2 regions of the Pseudomonas sp. FP2309 genome follow, and region 1 is predicted to be linked to the other one. Evidence: predicted binding sites of a transcription regulator. Region 1 holds the regulator's gene; the other holds the start of a gene.
What was found. Region 1 encodes FliA, which starts transcription of late flagellar genes. Its sites were predicted from a motif close to CTAAAGTTTNNNNNNNNNNNGCCGNTAA; they were not measured.

Region 1 (11,338 bases):
CCGACGCCAGGCGCCCTGGGTTCACACCCTGCATCGCAAGCATGCGCACGATGCTCGCGGCACGCGCCGAGGACAGCTCCCAGTTGGTCGGGTACTGCGCCGTACTGATCGGCACATTGTCGGTAAAGCCTTCGACATGCACCGGGTTGTCGAACGGTTTGAGGATCGCCGCCACCTTGTCGATGATGGTGAACGCCTGGTCGCTGGGCATCGCATCGGCACTGGCGAACAGCAGGCTGGAATTAAGCTCGATCTCGACCCACAACTCGTTGCCGCGCACAGTCATCTGGTTGGAGCTGATCAGGTCGCCAAACGCCGCGCTGATGTCATCGGCGATGCTTTTGAGCGGGTCGCTGGTGCCGCCCACGCCGGCAGCGGTTTCATCACTGTCGTTAACCAGCGGTTTGGCCGGCGTCACGGTCCTGGGCCGCTCTTCACCGATAGGGATCGGCTTGAGTGCGCGATCGGTATCGTTGAACACGCCGATCAGCGCCTGGGAAATGACTTTGTACTTGCCTTCGTTGATCGACGAGATGGAATACATCACCACAAAAAACGCGAACAGCAGGGTGATGAAATCCGCGTAGGACACCAGCCAGCGTTCGTGGTTAACGTGTTCTTCAGGCTCGCGACGGCGACGGCTCACAGGCAGGCACCTCTCTGTACACAACGTTCGTAGCCGCACTGCCACAAGTAAGTGTTCATGCCCATCAATCCATGAAGCCCTGGAGCTTGAGTTCGATGGAGCGTGGGTTCTCGCCCTCGGCGATCGACAGGATCCCTTCGAGCAACATTTCGCGGTAACGCGACTGGCGCATGGCAATCGACTTGAGCTTGCTCGCCACCGGCAGCAACACCAGGTTGGCACTGGCAACCCCGTAAATGGTGGCGACGAACGCCACGGCGATGCCGCTGCCCAGTTGCGAAGGGTCGGCGAGGTTGCCCATCACATGGATCAACCCCATCACTGCACCGATGATGCCGATGGTCGGCGCATAGCCGCCCATGCTTTCAAAGACTTTGGCGGCGTTGATATCGCGGCTTTCCTGGGTGTAGAAATCCACCTCGAGAATGCTGCGGATAGCCTCCGGCTCGGCGCCGTCCACCAGCAATTGCAGGCCTTTGCGTGCGTAGCTGTCGGGCTCGGCATCGGCCACGCCTTCCAGGCCCAGCAGGCCTTCCTTGCGTGCGGTGAGGCTCCAGTTGACGACACGGTCGATGCCGCCCGCCAGGTCCACGCGCGGCGGGAAAATGATCCAGATCACAATCTGCATCGCACGCTTGAACGAACTCATCGGCGATTGCAGCAAGGCGGCGCCCACGGTGCCGCCAATCACAATCAGTGCCGCCGGGCCGTTGGCCAGGGCGCCAAGGTGGCCGCCCTCCAAGTAGTTGCCGCCAATGATCGCGACAAACGCCATGATGATGCCGATCAGGCTCAACACATCCATCAGAGGCAGGCCTCCACCAGATGCTTGCCGATATCGTCCAGGCTGTAGATGGCGTCGGCCAGATCAGCTTTGACGATCGCCATGGGCATGCCATAGATCACGCAGCTGGCTTCGTCCTGGGCCCAGATCGCACTGCCGCCCTGCTTGAGCAGGCGCGCGCCTTCGCGGCCGTCGGCACCCATGCCGGTGAGCACCACCGCCAGAACTTTGTCGCCGTAAGACTTGGCTGCCGAACCGAAGGTGATGTCCACACACGGTTTGTAGTTCAGGCGCTCATCGCCCGGCAGGATTTTGATCGCGCCACGCCCGTCAACCATCATCTGCTTGCCACCGGGGGCCAGCAGCGCCAGGCCAGGGCGCAGGATGTCGCCGTCCTCGGCTTCCTTGACGCTGATGCGGCACAGCTTGTCCAGACGCTCGGCAAACGCCTTGGTAAAGGCCGCAGGCATGTGCTGGATCAACACGATCGGCGCCGGAAAGTTGGCCGGCAACTGGGTCAACACCCGCTGCAACGCCACTGGGCCACCGGTGGAGGTGCCGATGGCGACCAGCTTGTAGGCCTTGCGCTTGGGTGCCGGCGAATGCGCGGCAGCAGGCGCGGCGGCGCGTACCGGCGGCGCGGCAGGCCGTGCAAGCGGTGCTGGCGCCGGGCGGCCGAACGTGGAACCGGTGGGCGCAGCAGGTGCCGCCACCGGTGCCGGAGTGGGCGCCGGCGCACTGAACAAGCTGCGACGATTACTGCGGGAAATGCTGTGGACTTTCTCGCACAGCAGTTGCTTGACCTTCTCGGGATTGCGCGAGATGTCTTCGAAATTTTTCGGCAGGAAGTCCACCGCCCCCGCGTCCAGCGCATCGAGGGTCACTCGGGCGCCTTCGTGGGTCAGCGAGGAAAACATCAAAACCGGGGTCGGGCAGCGTTGCATGATGTGCCGAACTGCCGTGATGCCATCCATCATCGGCATCTCGTAGTCCATGGTGATCACATCCGGCTTGAGCGCAATGGCTTGATCAATCGCCTCTTTGCCGTTGGTGGCCGTACCGACCACCTGGATGCTTGGATCGGCGGAAAGAATTTCCGAGACGCGGCGGCGGAAGAAACCTGAATCGTCCACCACCAGGACCTTGACTGCCATAAACACTCCGTTAGGTGGGGCAGGCTTTACCGCCCTGCCCCACCAGAATCAAATACGCCGAGCGGCGTAACGCTTGAGCATGCTCGGAACATCGAGAATCAGCGCGATCCGACCGTCACCGGTGATGGTCGCACCCGACATGCCCGGGGTTCCCTGCAGCATTTTGCCCAAAGGCTTGATGACCACTTCTTCCTGACCCACCAGTTGATCGACGACAAAGCCGATACGCTGGGTGCCCACCGAGAGAATCACCACATGGCCTTCGTGCTGCTCCTCATGGGCGGCCGATGCAACCAGCCAGCGCTTGAGGTAGAACAGGGGCAATGCCTTGTCGCGTACGATCACCACTTCCTGGCCGTCCACCACGTTGGTGCGCGACAGGTCGAGGTGGAAGATTTCGTTGACGTTGACCAGTGGGAAGGCGAAGGCCTGGTTGCCCAGCATCACCATCAGGGTCGGCATGATCGCCAAGGTCAACGGCACCTTGATCACGATCTTCGAGCCCTGGCCCTTGGTCGAGTAGATATTGATCGAGCCGTTGAGCTGGCTGATCTTGGTCTTCACCACGTCCATGCCCACGCCACGGCCCGACACGTCGGAGATCTCGGTCTTGGTCGAGAAGCCAGGGGCGAAGATCAGGTTGTAGCACTCGGTGTCGGTCAGGCGATCGGCAGCGTCCTTGTCCATCACGCCACGCTTGACCGCGATATTGCGCAGAATGGCCGGGTCCATGCCTTTGCCGTCATCGGTGATCGACAGCAGGATGTGGTCGCCCTCCTGCTCCGCCGCCAGAATCACTTTGCCGCCGCGGGACTTGCCCGAGGCTTCGCGCTCTTCCGGGGTTTCCACGCCGTGGTCGACGGCGTTGCGCACCAAGTGGACCAGCGGGTCGGCCAGGGCCTCGACAAGGTTTTTGTCGAGGTCGGTTTCTTCACCCACCAGTTCCAGGTTGATCTCTTTCTTCAGTTGACGCGCCAGGTCACGAACCAGACGCGGGAAGCGGCCGAAGACTTTCTTGATCGGCTGCATCCGCGTTTTCATCACCGCGGTTTGCAGGTCGGCGGTGACCACGTCGAGGTTCGACACGGCCTTTTGCATGGCTTCATCGCCACTGCTCAAGCCCAGGCGCACCAGGCGGTTACGCACCAGTACCAGTTCGCCGACCATGTTCATGATGTCGTCCAGACGCGCGGTATCGACCCGCACGGTGGTTTCGGCTTCACTGGCCGGTTTGTCCGCAGCCGGTGCAGCGGCTGCGGCGGCACGCGCCGGCGCCGGCGCTGCTGCCGGGGCAGCCGCAGGTTTGGCGGCGGCGGCAGGCGCAGCGGCTTTGGCCGGGGCAGCCGCTTTAGCGGCAGCCGGGGCTGCTGTGGCGACGGCGCCGGTCGCAGGCACCTCGCTGAACTTGCCCTTGCCGTGCAAATCGTCCAGCAGGGCTTCGAATTCGTGATCGGTGATCAGACCATCACCGGCAGGCGCTGCACTGGCGGCAGGCGCTGCGGCGGTAGCGGTGGCCGCGACTGCCGGCAGGGCGTCGGCAGCAAACGTGCCTTTGCCATGCAGTTGGTCGAGCAACGCTTCGAATTCGTCATCGGTGATGTCAGTGCTGACAGGCGCGGCAGGCACCTGCTCACCGGCCGGCGCAGCTGCGACCGGCGCCACCGCATCGGCGGCGAACTGGCCTTTGCCGTGCAATTGGTCGAGCAGCGACTCGAACTCTGCGTCGGTGATGTCTTCGCTGGTCGGCTCCACTGCCGGGGCAACGGCGGCAGGCGCTTCGGCTTCGGCCTTGACGGCGCTGAGGGAGTTGAGCAGCTGCTCGAACTCGCTGTCCGTGACGTCCGCTTCAGGCTCGGCCACCGGCTCAGGCGCCGCTTCAACCACCGGCGCTGCCGTGGTGTCCGCAGGCTCTGCATAGCGTGCCAGGGCCGCGAGCAGTTCCGGCGTTGCCGCGGTGATCGGGGCACGTTCACGCACCTCGCTGAACATGCCGTTGACCGCATCCAGTGCTTCGAGAATCACGTCCATCAACTCCGAATCAACGTGACGCTCACCCTTGCGCAGGATGTCGAACACGTTCTCGGCGATGTGGCAGCACTCCACCAGCTCATGGAGCTGGAGGAAGCCGGCGCCCCCTTTTACAGTGTGAAAACCGCGAAAAATTGCATTGAGCAGGTTCGCATCATCCGGACGGCTTTCCAGCTCGACCAGTTGTTCGGACAGTTGCTCTAAAATTTCGCCGGCCTCTACAAGGAAATCCTGAAGGATCTCTTCATCGGCGCCGAAGCTCATGTGGGTGCTCCTTAGAAGCCTAAACTGGATAACAGGTCATCTACGTCATCCTGACCTGACACAACGTCTTCACGTTTATCGGCATGAATCTGCGGACCTTCACCCTTGGCGAGATGTTTTTGTGGATCTTTTTCCGAGAGGATCGCTTCGCGGTCATGTTCGATGCCGGCAAAACGGTCAACCTGGCCTGCCATAAGCACCAGTTTGAGCAGGTTGCTCTCCACTTCGGTGACCAGTTGAGTCACACGCTTGATCACCTGACCGGTGAGGTCCTGGTAATCCTGGGCCAGCAAAATATCGTTGAGATTGCTGGACACCGTGCGGTTGTCCTGCTCGCTGCGCGACAAAAACCCTTCAACCCGACGTGCCAGCTCACGAAACTCTTCAGCTCCCACTTCCCGGCGCATGAAGCGGCCCCAGTCGTTGCTCAGGGCCTGGGCTTCAGTGGCCATGCCGTTGACCAGGGGCGTGGCGTTTTCCACCAGGTCCATGGTGCGGTTGGCCGCCGCCTCAGTCAGCCTGACCACATAGGACAGGCGTTCGGTGGCATCAGTAATCTGCGAGATTTCTTCGGCCTGGGGCATGTGCGGGTCAATCTGAAAATTGACAATTGCACTGTGCAGCTCGCGTGTGAGCTTGCCCACTTCCTGGTACAGGCCGCGGTCACGGGTCTGGTTGAGCTCATGGATCAACTGCACCGCGTCGCCGAAATGGCCTTTTTCAAGGCTGTCGACCAACTGGTGAGCATGCTTTTTCAGGGTTGACTCAAAGTCTCCCAGTGTCGTTTCTTTATGCTCCATAGCTCCCCCGCGATGGCATTAGCCGTGGATGCGTTCGAAGATTTTTTCGATCTTCTCTTTCAAGGCCAATGCAGTGAATGGCTTGACCACGTAACCGTTAACCCCGGCTTGGGCGGCTTCGATGATCTGCTCACGCTTGGCTTCGGCGGTGACCATCAACACAGGCAGGCTGCGAAGTTTCTCGTCGGCGCGCACGTGGCGCAGCAGGTCGATGCCAGTCATGCCCGGCATGTTCCAGTCGGTTACCAGAAAGTCGATGCTCCCGCTGTTGAGGATCGGAATCGCCGTAAGGCCGTCATCCGCCTCGACCGTGTTTGTGAACCCAAGGTCACGCAACAGGTTTTTTATGATCCGCCGCATCGTTGAGAAGTCATCAACGATGAGGATTTTCATGTTCTTGTCCAATTCGACCTCCAAGCAGTCTTAAACGCGCCCAGCACCTGGACGCGCCATTTCAATCAACAGGCATTACACAAAAAGGACTGCCGGGGGCACCACGAGCCGAACCCGCGACGGTCAATCACCGTCGCGGTATCGCTTTGCAGTGTCCCCACACTGCCTGTCAGCGCGCTCGCCACTCTCCCAAACGCCCCCGCAAGCGGGCGGCGCACTGGCTGTGTAACTGGCTGACCCGCGATTCGCTGACCCCCAGGACCTCACCGATTTCCTTGAGGTTCAGCTCTTCGTCGTAGTACAGCGCCAATACCAGTCGCTCACGCTCAGGCAAATTGGCAATCGCGTCAGCCAACGCCCCCTGGAAGCGTTCATCCTCCAGGTCGCGCGCCGGCTCCATGTGAGTACTCGCGCCGTCCTCGTGCAACCCTTCGTGTTCGCCGTCCTGCAACAGGTCGTCGAAACTGAACAGGCGGCTGCCCAAGGTATCGTTCAAAATCCCGTAATAATCGTCGAGACTCAATTGGAGTTCGGCCGCAACTTCGTGATCTTTAGCGTCGCGACCGGTTTTTGCTTCAATTGCGCGAATTGCGTCACTGACCATACGTGTATTGCGGTGCACCGAACGGGGCGCCCAGTCACCCTTGCGCACTTCATCGAGCATGGCGCCACGGATACGGATACCCGCATACGTCTCGAAACTCGCACCCTTGCTCGCGTCGTATTTGGTCGACACTTCGAGCAGACCGATCATGCCGGCCTGGATCAGGTCTTCGACCTGGACGCTGGCGGGCAGGCGAGCCAGCAGGTGATAAGCGATGCGTTTGACCAGTGGCGCATAACGCTCGATCAACTCACCCTGACTGTCACGGGCAGACTTCTTGTAGGCGTTATAGCCGTTCGCTGTCATAGCACGGGTCCTGCGCTCGTCTGATGTACCAATCGCTCGACGAAAAACTCCAGATGCCCCCGTGGGTTGGCGGGCAACGGCCAGGTATCGACCTTCTGAGCAATAGCCTTGAACGCCAATGCGCACTTGGAACGAGGGAACGCTTCGTAGACTGCACGCTGCTTTTGCACAGCCTTGCGCACACACTCGTCGTAGGGCACTGCACCAACGTATTGTAGGGCGACATCGAGAAAGCGGTCCGTGACCTTGGTCAACTTGGCGAACAGGTTGCGCCCTTCCTGCGGGCTCTGGGCCATGTTGGCCAGCACGCGGAAGCGGTTCATGCCGTAGTCACGGTTAAGCAGTTTGATCAGGGCGTAGGCGTCGGTGATCGAGGTGGGCTCATCGCAGACCACCAGTAGCACTTCCTGCGCCGCGCGCACGAAGCTGACCACGGACTCGCCGATCCCGGCGGCGGTGTCGATCACCAGCACGTCGAGGTTGTCGCCGATATCACTGAAGGCCTGAATCAGACCGGCATGCTGCGCCGGGCTCAGGTGCACCATGCTCTGGGTGCCGGACGCGGCCGGCACGATGCGGATACCGCCAGGGCCCTGCAGCAGCACATCGCGCAGTTCACAGCGCCCCTCGATCACATCGGCAAGGGTGTGTTTGGGCGTCAGCCCCAGCAGAACGTCGACGTTCGCCAGCCCCAGGTCAGCATCCAGCAGCATGACGCGACGGCCAAGCTCTGCCAGGGCCAGGGACAAATTCACTGACACGTTAGTTTTCCCGACGCCACCTTTGCCGCCGGTCACCGCGATCACCTGTACGGGATGCATGCTGCCCATTTTATTTCTTTACCTTGTCTTGCTTAGACGCAGGCTACATGGCTTGGCCGCTTGAATCGCTTGCAGACCATCAATGTAGGTACATTTCACGGTGTTCATCCTGACTTCAACCGACCCGTTTGGCGGGGTTGTGGTAGAGGTCGGCGAACATATCGGCCATCGCTTCCTCGCTAGGCTCTTCTTGCATTTGCACGCTCACTGCGCGGCTGACCAACTGATGACGGCGCGGCAGATGCAGGTCATCCGGAATCCGCGGGCCATCGGTCAGGTAGGCAACCGGCAGTTCATGGCTGATCGCCAGGCTCAACACTTCGCCCAGGCTGGCGGTTTCATCCAGTTTAGTCAGGATGCAACCGGCCAGGCCGCAGCGCTTGTAGCTGTGATAAGCAGCGGTAAGAACCTGTTTCTGGCTGGTGGTTGCAAGCACCAGGTAATTTTTCGACTTGATGCCACGCCCGGCCAGGCTTTCCAGCTGCATGCGCAACGCCGGATCGCTGGCTTGCAGGCCCGCGGTATCGATCAACACCACGCGCTTGCGCAACAGCGGATCGAGGGCGTTGGCCAGGGATTGGCCCGGGTCGACGTGGGTCACCGGCACATTGAGGATGCGCCCCAGAGTCTTGAGCTGCTCCTGGGCACCGATGCGGTAGCTGTCCATGCTCACCAACGCAATGTTATGGGCGCCGTATTTGAGCACATAACGGGCGGCCAGCTTGGCCAGGGTGGTGGTCTTGCCCATGCCGGCAGGGCCGACCATGGCGATCACACCGCCCTCTTCCAGGGGTTCGACTTCCGGGGTGGCGATCATCCGCGCCAGATGGGCCAGCAACATGCGCCAGGCCTGGCGAGGCTCTTCGATTTCGGTGGTCAGGGCCAGCAGGTCGCGGGACAACGGGCCGGACAGGCCTATGCGTTGCAGGCGGCGCCACAGGTTGGCCTGCTGCGGCTTGCTGCCTTGCAACTGCGTCCAGGCCAACGAACCGAGCTGGACTTCCAGCAGTTCGCGCAGGCCATTGAGTTCAAAGCGCATCGAGTCGAACACGCGCTGGTCGACTGCGGCGGCCGGGGCTGGCGCTGCAGGACGCGGCGGTTCGATGAAGGTGGGCTCTACCAGTGGCTCGGCGGCGGTCAATGGCAGGCCGGCGAACAACTGGCGATTGGTGGTGGCATCGCTGTCGCCACGCATGCTCAGTTCAGCCTGGGCCGAGACGATGCGCGACGCGGTCTTGCGCAGCTCGTCTTCAAGTTCCATGTTCGGCACACGTGGCGCCAGGGCCTGGGGCGTGTAATCCAGGGCAGCCGTCAGCTCGACACCGCCGGCAATACGACGGTTACCGATAATCGCGGCGTCGGCGCCCAGCTCATCACGGACCAGTTTCATGGCCTGACGCATATCGGCGGCGAAAAAACGCTTCACTTGCATATCCCACTACCCTCAGCCGTTGGGCCCTACTGTCGCGACGATAGTCACTTGCTTGTTGTCAGGAATTTCCTGATAAGCCAAAACGTGCAAATTCGGTACTGCCAGGCGTCCAAACCGCGACAACATCGCCCGGACTGGGCCCGCCACCAGCAGAATCACCGGTTGGCCCTGCATTTCCTGGCGCTGTGCGGCGTCGATCAACGAACGCTGCAGTTTTTCAGCCATGCTTGGCTCCAGCAGAACGCCCTCTTCCTGGCCTTGTCCTGCCTTCTGAATACTATTGAGCAATATCTGTTCCAACCTTGGCTCCAAGGTGATCACAGGCAGCTCGGAGTCAAGCCCCACAATGCTTTGCACGATTGCGCGAGACAATCCAACCCGCACCGCCGCCACCAGCGCGGCAGTATCTTGACTCTTGGCGGCGTTGTTAGCGATGGCTTCGGCAATGCTGCGGATGTCTCGCACCGGCACCTGTTCGGCCAACAGCGCCTGCAGCACTTTGAGCAATTGCGACAGCGACAGCACGCCAGGCACCAGCTCTTCGGCCAGTTTCGGCGAGGCTTTGCCCAGCAGGCCCATCAATTGCTGGACTTCCTCGTGGCCGATCAGCTCGTGGGAGTGCTTGTACAGGATCTGGTTAAGGTGAGTGGCGACCACGGTGCTGGCGTCCACCACGGTGTAGCCCAGGGACTGCGCCTGGCTGCGCTGGCTGATTTCGATCCATACCGCCTCCAGGCCAAAAGCCGGATCTTTGGCGGTAATGCCATTGAGGCTGCCGAACACCTGGCCGGGGTTGATCGCCAACTCGCGGTCCGGGTAGATCTCGGCTTCGGCCAGAATCACGCCCATCAGGGTCAGGCGATAGGCGCTCGGGGCCAGATCGAGGTTGTCGCGGATGTGCACGGTGGGCATCAAAAAGCCCAGGTCCTGGGATAACTTCTTGCGCACGCCCTTGATCCGCGCGAGCAATTGGCCGCCCTGGTTGCGGTCCACCAGCGGAATCAGGCGGTAGCCGACTTCCAGGCCGATCATGTCGATCGGAGTGACGTCATCCCAGCCCAACTCCTTGGTTTCCTGGGCCCGCGCCGGGGATGGCAGCAATTCCTGCTGGCGTGCGATTTCCTGCTGGGCGATGACTTTGACCTGGTTCTGTTTCTTCCAGAACAGATACGCACCACCGCCCGCCAAGGCCGCCATGCTCAGAAACGACACATGGGGCATGCCCGGCACGATCCCCATGATCGCCATGATGCCCGCCGCCACGGCCAGAGCCTTGGGCGAGGCGAACATCTGCCGGCTGATCTGCTTGCCCATGTCTTCGGAGCCCGAAGCACGGGTTACCATGATGGCTGCTGCTGTGGATAACAACAGTGATGGCAATTGCGCCACTAAACCGTCACCGATGGTCAGCAAGGCGTACACCTTGCCCGCATCGCCGAAGGTCATGCCGTGCTGGAACATGCCCACAGCCACGCCACCGATCAGGTTGATGAACAGAATCAGCAGGCCGGCGATGGCGTCACCGCGCACAAATTTGCTGGCACCGTCCATGGAGCCGTAGAACTCGGCTTCCTGGGCCACTTCCAGACGACGGGACTTGGCCTGGTTCTGGTCGATCAGGCCGGCGTTGAGGTCGGCGTCGATGGCCATCTGTTTGCCGGGCATGGCGTCGAGGGTAAACCGCGCGCTCACCTCGGAAATCCGCCCGGCACCCTTGGTCACCACCACGAAGTTGATGATCATCAGGATCGCGAACACCACGATACCCACCACGTAGTTACCGCCGATCACCACCTCACCGAAGGCCTGGATCACCTTACCGGCGGCGGCGTGGCCGTCCTGACCGTGAAGCATCACCACACGGGTCGAGGCCACGTTCAAGGCCAGGCGCAACAGGGTCGCCACCAGCAAAATCGTGGGAAATACCGCAAAATCCAGCGGCCGCAAGGCGTACACGCACACCAGCAGCACCACCACCGACAGGGCGATGTTGAAGGTGAAGAACACATCCAGCAGGAACGGCGGCATCGGCAACATCATCATTGCCAACATCACCAGCAACAACAACGGCACACCCAGATTGCCCCGCGAGAGGTCAGTCAGGGT
Region 2 (6,783 bases), 830 kb from region 1:
GGCGAATGAAAAGATCGCCATCTGGAAGCCGGCAAAAAAGCCGAACAGGCCATTGGGGAACGCCGCCTGAGCATCCAACAGGTGGCCCAGGGACGCGGTCACGCCGGTGGGCGAAACGAACGAGGTGGCGATCAGCACTCCGCTGACGCCAATCAGCGTCACCACGGCGATGATCTTGATGATCGCGAACCAGAACTCCACTTCACCGAACAGTTTGACCGTCAGCACATTCAACGCGAACAGCGTCATCAGCATGCCCACGGCCGGTACCCAGGCGGGGACGTCGGGGAACCAGTACTGGAAGAATCCTCCGACCACCACCGCATCCCCCACCACCGCCACGCTCCAGCTCAGCCAGTACGACCAGCCGAGAAAGAACGCCGCGCGCGGCCCCAGGTAAGCACCGGCAAAATCGGCAAAGCTTTTGAAGTTGAGGTTGGACAGCAGCAGCTCGCCCATGGCGCGCATCACGAAATACACGAATAGCCCAATGATCATGTAGATAAGGATGATCGATGTGCCGGACAGCGCAATGATCTTGCCGGAGCCCATGAACAGGCCGGTGCCGATCGCACCGCCCATGGCCATCAGTTGGATGTGACGGTTGCTCAGGGTGCGTTGCAACGCAGGCTTTTCGCAAAGCCCGGACGTGGTTGTTTTCATCACAAAACCTCTTGTTATGTTTTTGAGTTTTGGCAGAAAAAAGTGTGGCGTTTAGTTGTTATTGGGATCAGGCGGTGTGGCGTTCGAAACCGTGCAGCACGTTGACGGCATTGATGCCGATCTCATCGACCATGTAGCCGCCTTCCATTACGAACAACGTCGGCACACCAACACCGGCAATGAGCTGGCCCATGCTGAGGAAGTCGTCGCTGTCGAGCAGGAAGTGGCTGATGGGGTCGTCCTTGAAGGTGTCCACGCCGAGGGAAATCACCAGCACCTCAGGGGCGAACTGGCGTAATTGCCGGCAGGCGTCGGCCAGGGCGGTTTTGTAGTGGTCCCAGGTGGTGTTTTTGGGCAGCGGGTAATTGAGGTTGAAGCCCTCCCCCGCGCCGACGCCACGCTCACTGGCGGCGCCGGAAAAATACGGGTAGGAGACCGCCGGGTCGCCGTGCAAGGAGATGAACAGCACGTCGGCACGGTCGTAGAAAATATTTTGCGTGCCGTTGCCGTGGTGGAAATCCACATCCAGCACCGCGACGCGCTTGGCGCCTTGGGTAATGGCCTGTTGCGCGGCAATCGCGGCGTTGTTGAGGTAGCAATAACCGCCCATGTATTCGCGGGCGGCATGGTGACCCGGTGGCCGGCACAGCGCGAACGCACTGTTGTGGCCTTCGTCGATCAGTGCCAGGCCGGTGAGCGCGATATCGGCGCTGGTCTTGACCGCGTTCCAGGTGGTGGCGGTGATCGGCGAGCCGGCGTCCATGGCAAAGAAGCCCAGCTTGCCGTCGATGAAGTCCGGTACTTGTTGGTTGGCCAAATCGCGTACCGGCCATACCAGCGGCAATGCGTCGTGGTTGCGGCCGATGGCGGTCCACTCGGCCCACGCCGTTTCGAGGAAGGCCACGTAGCGCTCGCTGTGGGCGTTGACGTAACAGGCGCGGTCGAAGGTGCGCGGCACGATGATGTCACCGAGCCCCACATGCTTTACGCGGTCACGCACGGTGTCGGCGCGGCTGGGTTGTTCGAAGGAGGGTTTGAGCACGCCATCTTTCAACTCGGTGCCGTGGTGCAAACGGTGGTCATCACTAAAAACAGTCAGCATTGGTATACATCCGCCAGTAAAAGACAGGGCCTATTTTGTTCTGGCTTGACCGGGCTTTCTTTGCTTTTACTTCTGACGCTGTTAGCTTTATCGGGTGTTTTTACCTCTAACAAAGACAAATATGAAAAATAAAACCAAGCAGGTCGCTCTTGACGACACCGATCTCGCCATCCTTGCGTTGTTGCAAGAAGACGCGAGTATTTCCAACGCCCAGCTGAGCGAGCGCCTGGCATTGAGCCTTACGCCCTGCTGGCGTCGGCGCAAACGTCTGGAAGAGGAAGGCGTGATCAAGGACTACCAGGCCAATCTGGACCGCAAGATGCTCGGCCTGGACATCATGGCGTTTGTGCATGTGCGCTTTGCCATCCACACCGACCATGCGCCGGACGCGTTTGAAGCGGTGGTCAAAGAGCTGCCTCAGGTGCTGTCCTGTCACAAAATCACCGGCGATGCGGACTACCTGTTGCAGGTGCTGGCAGAAGATTTGGACAGCTACAGCGAGTTTGTCGAGAGCGTGCTGAGGCGCCAGTTGGGGATTGCGTCGATCCAGTCGAGCCTGGCGCTGCGGGAGGTGAAAGCGACGAGTCGGGTGGCGATACCGAAGCGCGATTGAACGCGCCCATATCCGGAAAAGTCGTGGCAGGTGATGGCGAATCGCCTGCCCATTCGATGTGAAAAATTCGTTAACCAATTCTCGCCAAAGGCTTTTTCCCACAGGCTCAATCTGCCAGACTGATGCGAATAATTATCAACCGTTTTATTATTCGCCACGGACGGCGCGTCGGGGAGAGTCAGTTCCATGTCTGTGCAACAACCTGCAGGTAAAGGTTTTTCACCGAGTCTGATCGCGTTCGCGGTGTGTCTTGCCACCTCACAAACGGCCTTCGCCGCCGAGCCAGAAGCGCCGGCCACCACGTTGGAACTGGGCGCCACCCAAGTCTCCGGCGAGCAGCAATTAAGCGAAATTACCGAGGGCACGCAGTCCTACACCACGGGCGCGATGAAGACGGCGACCAAACTGCCCCTGACCCTGCGTGAAACCCCACAGGCCGTTACCGTCATCACCCGCCAGCGCATGGACGACCAGGCGATGACCAGCATCAACGATGTGGTCAACGCCACGCCCGGGCTGTTCCTGAATTTCTCCAGCGGCCCTGGGCGGCAGTCCTACACCTCGCGTGGCTTTGACATCGACAACCTGATGTATGACGGCATCCCGAGCGGCTATAACGGGGTAACGGTCGGGGCCCAACCCAACCTGGCGATGTTCGACCGCGTCGAAGTGGTGCGCGGCGCCACCGGCCTGGTCACCGGCGCGGGCAACCCGTCGGCCGCCATCAACCTGATCCGCAAACGCCCACTGGACGAGCAGAAGGTCACCCTGACCGGCGCCGCCGGCAGTTGGGACGACTACCGTGGCGAGCTGGACGCTTCCAGCCCGCTTAACGACAGCGGCACCTGGCGCGGTCGCGTGGTCACCTCTTACCGCGACGCCAACAGCTTCATCGACAACGCCGAGGAGTATCACGGCCTGTTCTACGCCGTCACCGAAGCCGACCTGAGCGAAGACACCCGCCTGACCCTGGGTTACTCCAACCAAAAGGACAAGACCAACTACTTCTGGGGCTCCTCGATGGTCGGCCTGGACGGTCACCACCTGGACCTGCCGCGTTCCTACAACCCAGGCACCGACTGGGAGAACAAGGACCAGGAAATCAATACGGTGTTCGCCGAACTGCGCCAGCAACTGGCCAACGACTGGGCGCTGCAGGTCAACGCCAACTACGCCGAGCAGAAAGCCTTGTTCTCGGGCTCCTACCAATCGCGCTGGGCCGCCGACAAGTCCCTGGCGCGTACGGTGTACCAGGCCGCCTACGATGAAAACCAGGCCGGCGTCGACGCCTTTGCCAGCGGCCCGTTCCAGGCGTTCGGGCGCAGCCATGAACTGGTGGTGGGCGCCAGCCGACGCATCTACGACATGACCAGCCACGACTACAGCCCCTATAACACCAACTGGCCGCTCAGCGCGGGCAAGCCGGACTTCGTCCACACCTCGGACACCCGTGAAATCACCACCCAGGACGGCCTTTACCTCACCACGCGCCTGAGCCTGGCCGACCCGCTCAAGCTGATCCTCGGCGGCCGCCTGGACTGGTACGACTATGACGCCCATGGCAGTAACACCGGCGACTACAAGGTCACCCGCAACCTCACCCGCTACGCCGGCCTGATCTACGAGCTGGACGACCATCACTCGGTCTACGTCAGCTACAGCGATATCTTCACGCCGCAGAGCTCCAAGGACATCTCGGGCACACCGGTCAAACCGATTGAGGGCAAAAACTACGAGGTCGGTATCAAAGGCGAATACCTGGGAGGTGCGCTCAATGCCAGCGTGGCGCTGTTCCGTGTCGACCAGGAGAACCGCGCCACAAAAGTCACGGTGCAGAACTGCCCGCAGACCGAGTGCTACGACGCCTCCGGCGAGATTCGCAGCCAGGGTATCGACTTCGAACTGCAAGGTGCATTGACCGAAAACTGGCAGGTCGGCGGTGGCTACACCTACGCGCGCACCCATACCATCAAGGACACAGCCAACCCGCAGAAGGTCAACAAACAGTACGACACCGACACGCCTGAGCACCTGTTCAAACTGACCACCCGCTACAACCTCCAGGGCCCGCTGGAGAAATTCCGCGTGGGCGGCAACATCTCCTGGCAAAGCCGTATGTACAACGACATCGCCCTGGCCGATGGCAGCAGCTACCGCCTGCAACAAGGCGCGTACGCCGTCACCGATCTGATGGCCGGCTACCGGGTCAACCAACACCTCGACCTGCAGCTCAACGCGAACAACATCTTTGACCGCAGCTATTACTCGTCCATCTCCAACTCGGTGGACTACGGTGGCGACAGCTACGGCAACCCCCGAAACATGATGTTGACGGCCAAGTACAGCTTCTGATCGTTCTCGCGGCAGCCCACTCGGGCTGCCCTGCTTAAAGTCTGCTCTCGAAATGCCGATAGGCCTTTTGGCTCGCCTGCATCTGCAAACATCCTGATACCTGTTCGACTTAACATCAGAGTGCCATCATGGCACGCAGCATGCTTTGTTCCAGGCCAGCCCACATGGAGTAAGAGTGCATGCCTCACCGCCCGCGTTTCATAGAGCATTACCGCAAGGCCGACCGCATTATGCTGGCGTTGATCTGGCTGATGTTCCTGTTCTCTCTGGGCTTGGCGTTCTGGCACGACACCCTGATCCAGGCGGTCGTCATCGGCGGCGGCACCAGCTTGGTGCTCACCCTGTTGTATCGGGCCATCGGCGGCACCCGCATGATGCGTTGTGCATTGGGTGCAGGCCTGATGGTCATGGCGGCGCTGCATATCAACCAGGCGCAGGGCGTGATCGAATCGCACTTTGGCATCTTTGCGTTGCTGGCGGTGCTGACGTTCTATCGGGACTGGCTACCGATTTTGGTCGCGGCGCTCACCATCGCCGTGCACCACGTGGTCTTCCACGCCTTGCAACACCAAGGTTTCCCGGTGTTTGTGATGCAACACCACGGCGGCTGGACCATGGTATTCGTGCATGCTTTCTACGTGCTGATGGAAACTGTCGCCTTGCTCTACCTCGCCGTGCACAGCCAGGCCGAAGCGGTGGAAAGCCAGGACATGCTCGAGAAGATGCTCGCCGTGACCTCCCGGTTCTCCGAGGCAAGCGCCGAGGGCGACGGCAAGGTCCGCGTCTCCCTGGCCAAGCGCTTCGACCATTTCCTGCAACAACTCACCCACCTGATCGACGGCGTGGCCCGTGACTCCCACGGCCTGGGCCAACTCGGCCAGGAACTGGCCCACGCCAGCGGCACCCTGGAAAAAGGCGCACGCCACCAGTTGGCCGAAATCAGCGAAATGACCGGCTCAATGCAACGCATGGAGCACGCCATGGGCCACATCGCCGTGCACGTTGAACACGCCGTTGAGCATGCCGGTGTCGCCAGCAAACAAATCCTGCGCGGCCAGGAAAGCGTCGGCCGCGCGCAACATGAAATCACCCAACTGGCCACCCGCCTGGAAGGCACCAACCAGACCGTCCAGGGTCTGGCCGTGCAAGCCGAACAGATCGGCTCGGTGCTGGAAGTCATCAGCAGCATCGCCAACCAGACCAACCTGCTCGCCCTCAACGCCGCCATCGAAGCCGCCCGCGCGGGCGAACAAGGTCGTGGCTTCGCAGTGGTTGCCGACGAAGTGCGCAGCCTGGCCCAGCGCACGGCGGTGTCCACCCAGGAAATCAAAACCATCATCGAAGGCTTGCAGCACGGCAGTCGTCAGGCCGTAGAGGCGATGCACGACAGCCGCCAAGGTGTGGAACGCTGCGTGGAAGACAGCCAGGTGGCCGTCCAGATGCTGCAAGCGGTGGGCAATGACATTGCGCGGATTGATGCGCTCAACGGGCAGATTGTCACCACCACGCGCGAGCAGACCGAAGCGAACCTGGAGATTGTCGGGCGCTTGCAGTCGGTGCAAAACATCGCACAGAGCACGGCCGATGATGTGGAGCTGTTGGCCAGGAGCAGCGAACAATTGCCACCGATTGCGGTCAGGCTCGATGCCCTGGGCAGGCGCTTTCATCCATGACGGGCCGGACCTGAGGGAGCGTTCAAGGCTCAGGTCGATATATCAGCCCCTGCTGCGCGCGTTGGTTAATATAGGCGGCCAACCAATCGCATAAAAGGACGTATGGGGTGAAGGACACAGCGTTATCAGGGCTCTCCACGGCTGACATGGACACCTATTCCTGGCGGCGTCGCCTCTTGATGGCTTGCCTGGCGATCCTGTTGTATTTTGCGGTTCAACTGGTGCTCATATTCGCGGTTGGCAAAGCCTCGACGCTGTGGATGAGCATCAGTGCTTCATTGGTGGTGCTGCTGATATTCGCGTGGGTCGAGCGCAGGCACTCAGGCGGGGTGCGTGCCCTGGTGGGGCACGACCTGGGCAACACGCTCAAGCAGTGTGCG

Region 2: a site for FliA is predicted at 4,765-4,792, ahead of PSH59_RS14185 (methyl-accepting chemotaxis protein). Genes of this name have one in related genera too.

Annotation. Positions count from the first base shown of each region.
Region 1 covers NZ_CP117439.1:3,933,210-3,944,547, forward strand. Annotated here, with positions in the region: gene motD (flagellar motor protein MotD) at 1-646, opposite strand, end outside; gene PSH59_RS17995 (flagellar motor protein) at 711-1,451, opposite strand; gene PSH59_RS18000 (chemotaxis response regulator protein-glutamate methylesterase) at 1,451-2,584, opposite strand; gene PSH59_RS18005 (chemotaxis protein CheA) at 2,633-4,876, opposite strand; gene PSH59_RS18010 (protein phosphatase CheZ) at 4,888-5,676, opposite strand; gene PSH59_RS18015 (chemotaxis response regulator CheY) at 5,695-6,069, opposite strand; gene fliA (RNA polymerase sigma factor FliA) at 6,239-6,979, opposite strand; gene fleN (flagellar synthesis regulator FleN) at 6,976-7,809, opposite strand; gene flhF (flagellar biosynthesis protein FlhF) at 7,916-9,232, opposite strand; gene flhA (flagellar biosynthesis protein FlhA) at 9,245-11,338, opposite strand, start outside.
Region 2 covers NZ_CP117439.1:3,103,605-3,110,387, forward strand. Annotated here, with positions in the region: gene PSH59_RS14165 (amino acid permease) at 1-663, opposite strand, end outside; gene PSH59_RS14170 (histone deacetylase family protein) at 731-1,765, opposite strand; gene PSH59_RS14175 (Lrp/AsnC family transcriptional regulator) at 1,887-2,378, shown strand; gene PSH59_RS14180 (TonB-dependent siderophore receptor) at 2,565-4,730, shown strand; gene PSH59_RS14185 (methyl-accepting chemotaxis protein) at 4,910-6,403, shown strand; gene PSH59_RS14190 (CPBP family intramembrane glutamic endopeptidase) at 6,511-6,783, shown strand, end outside.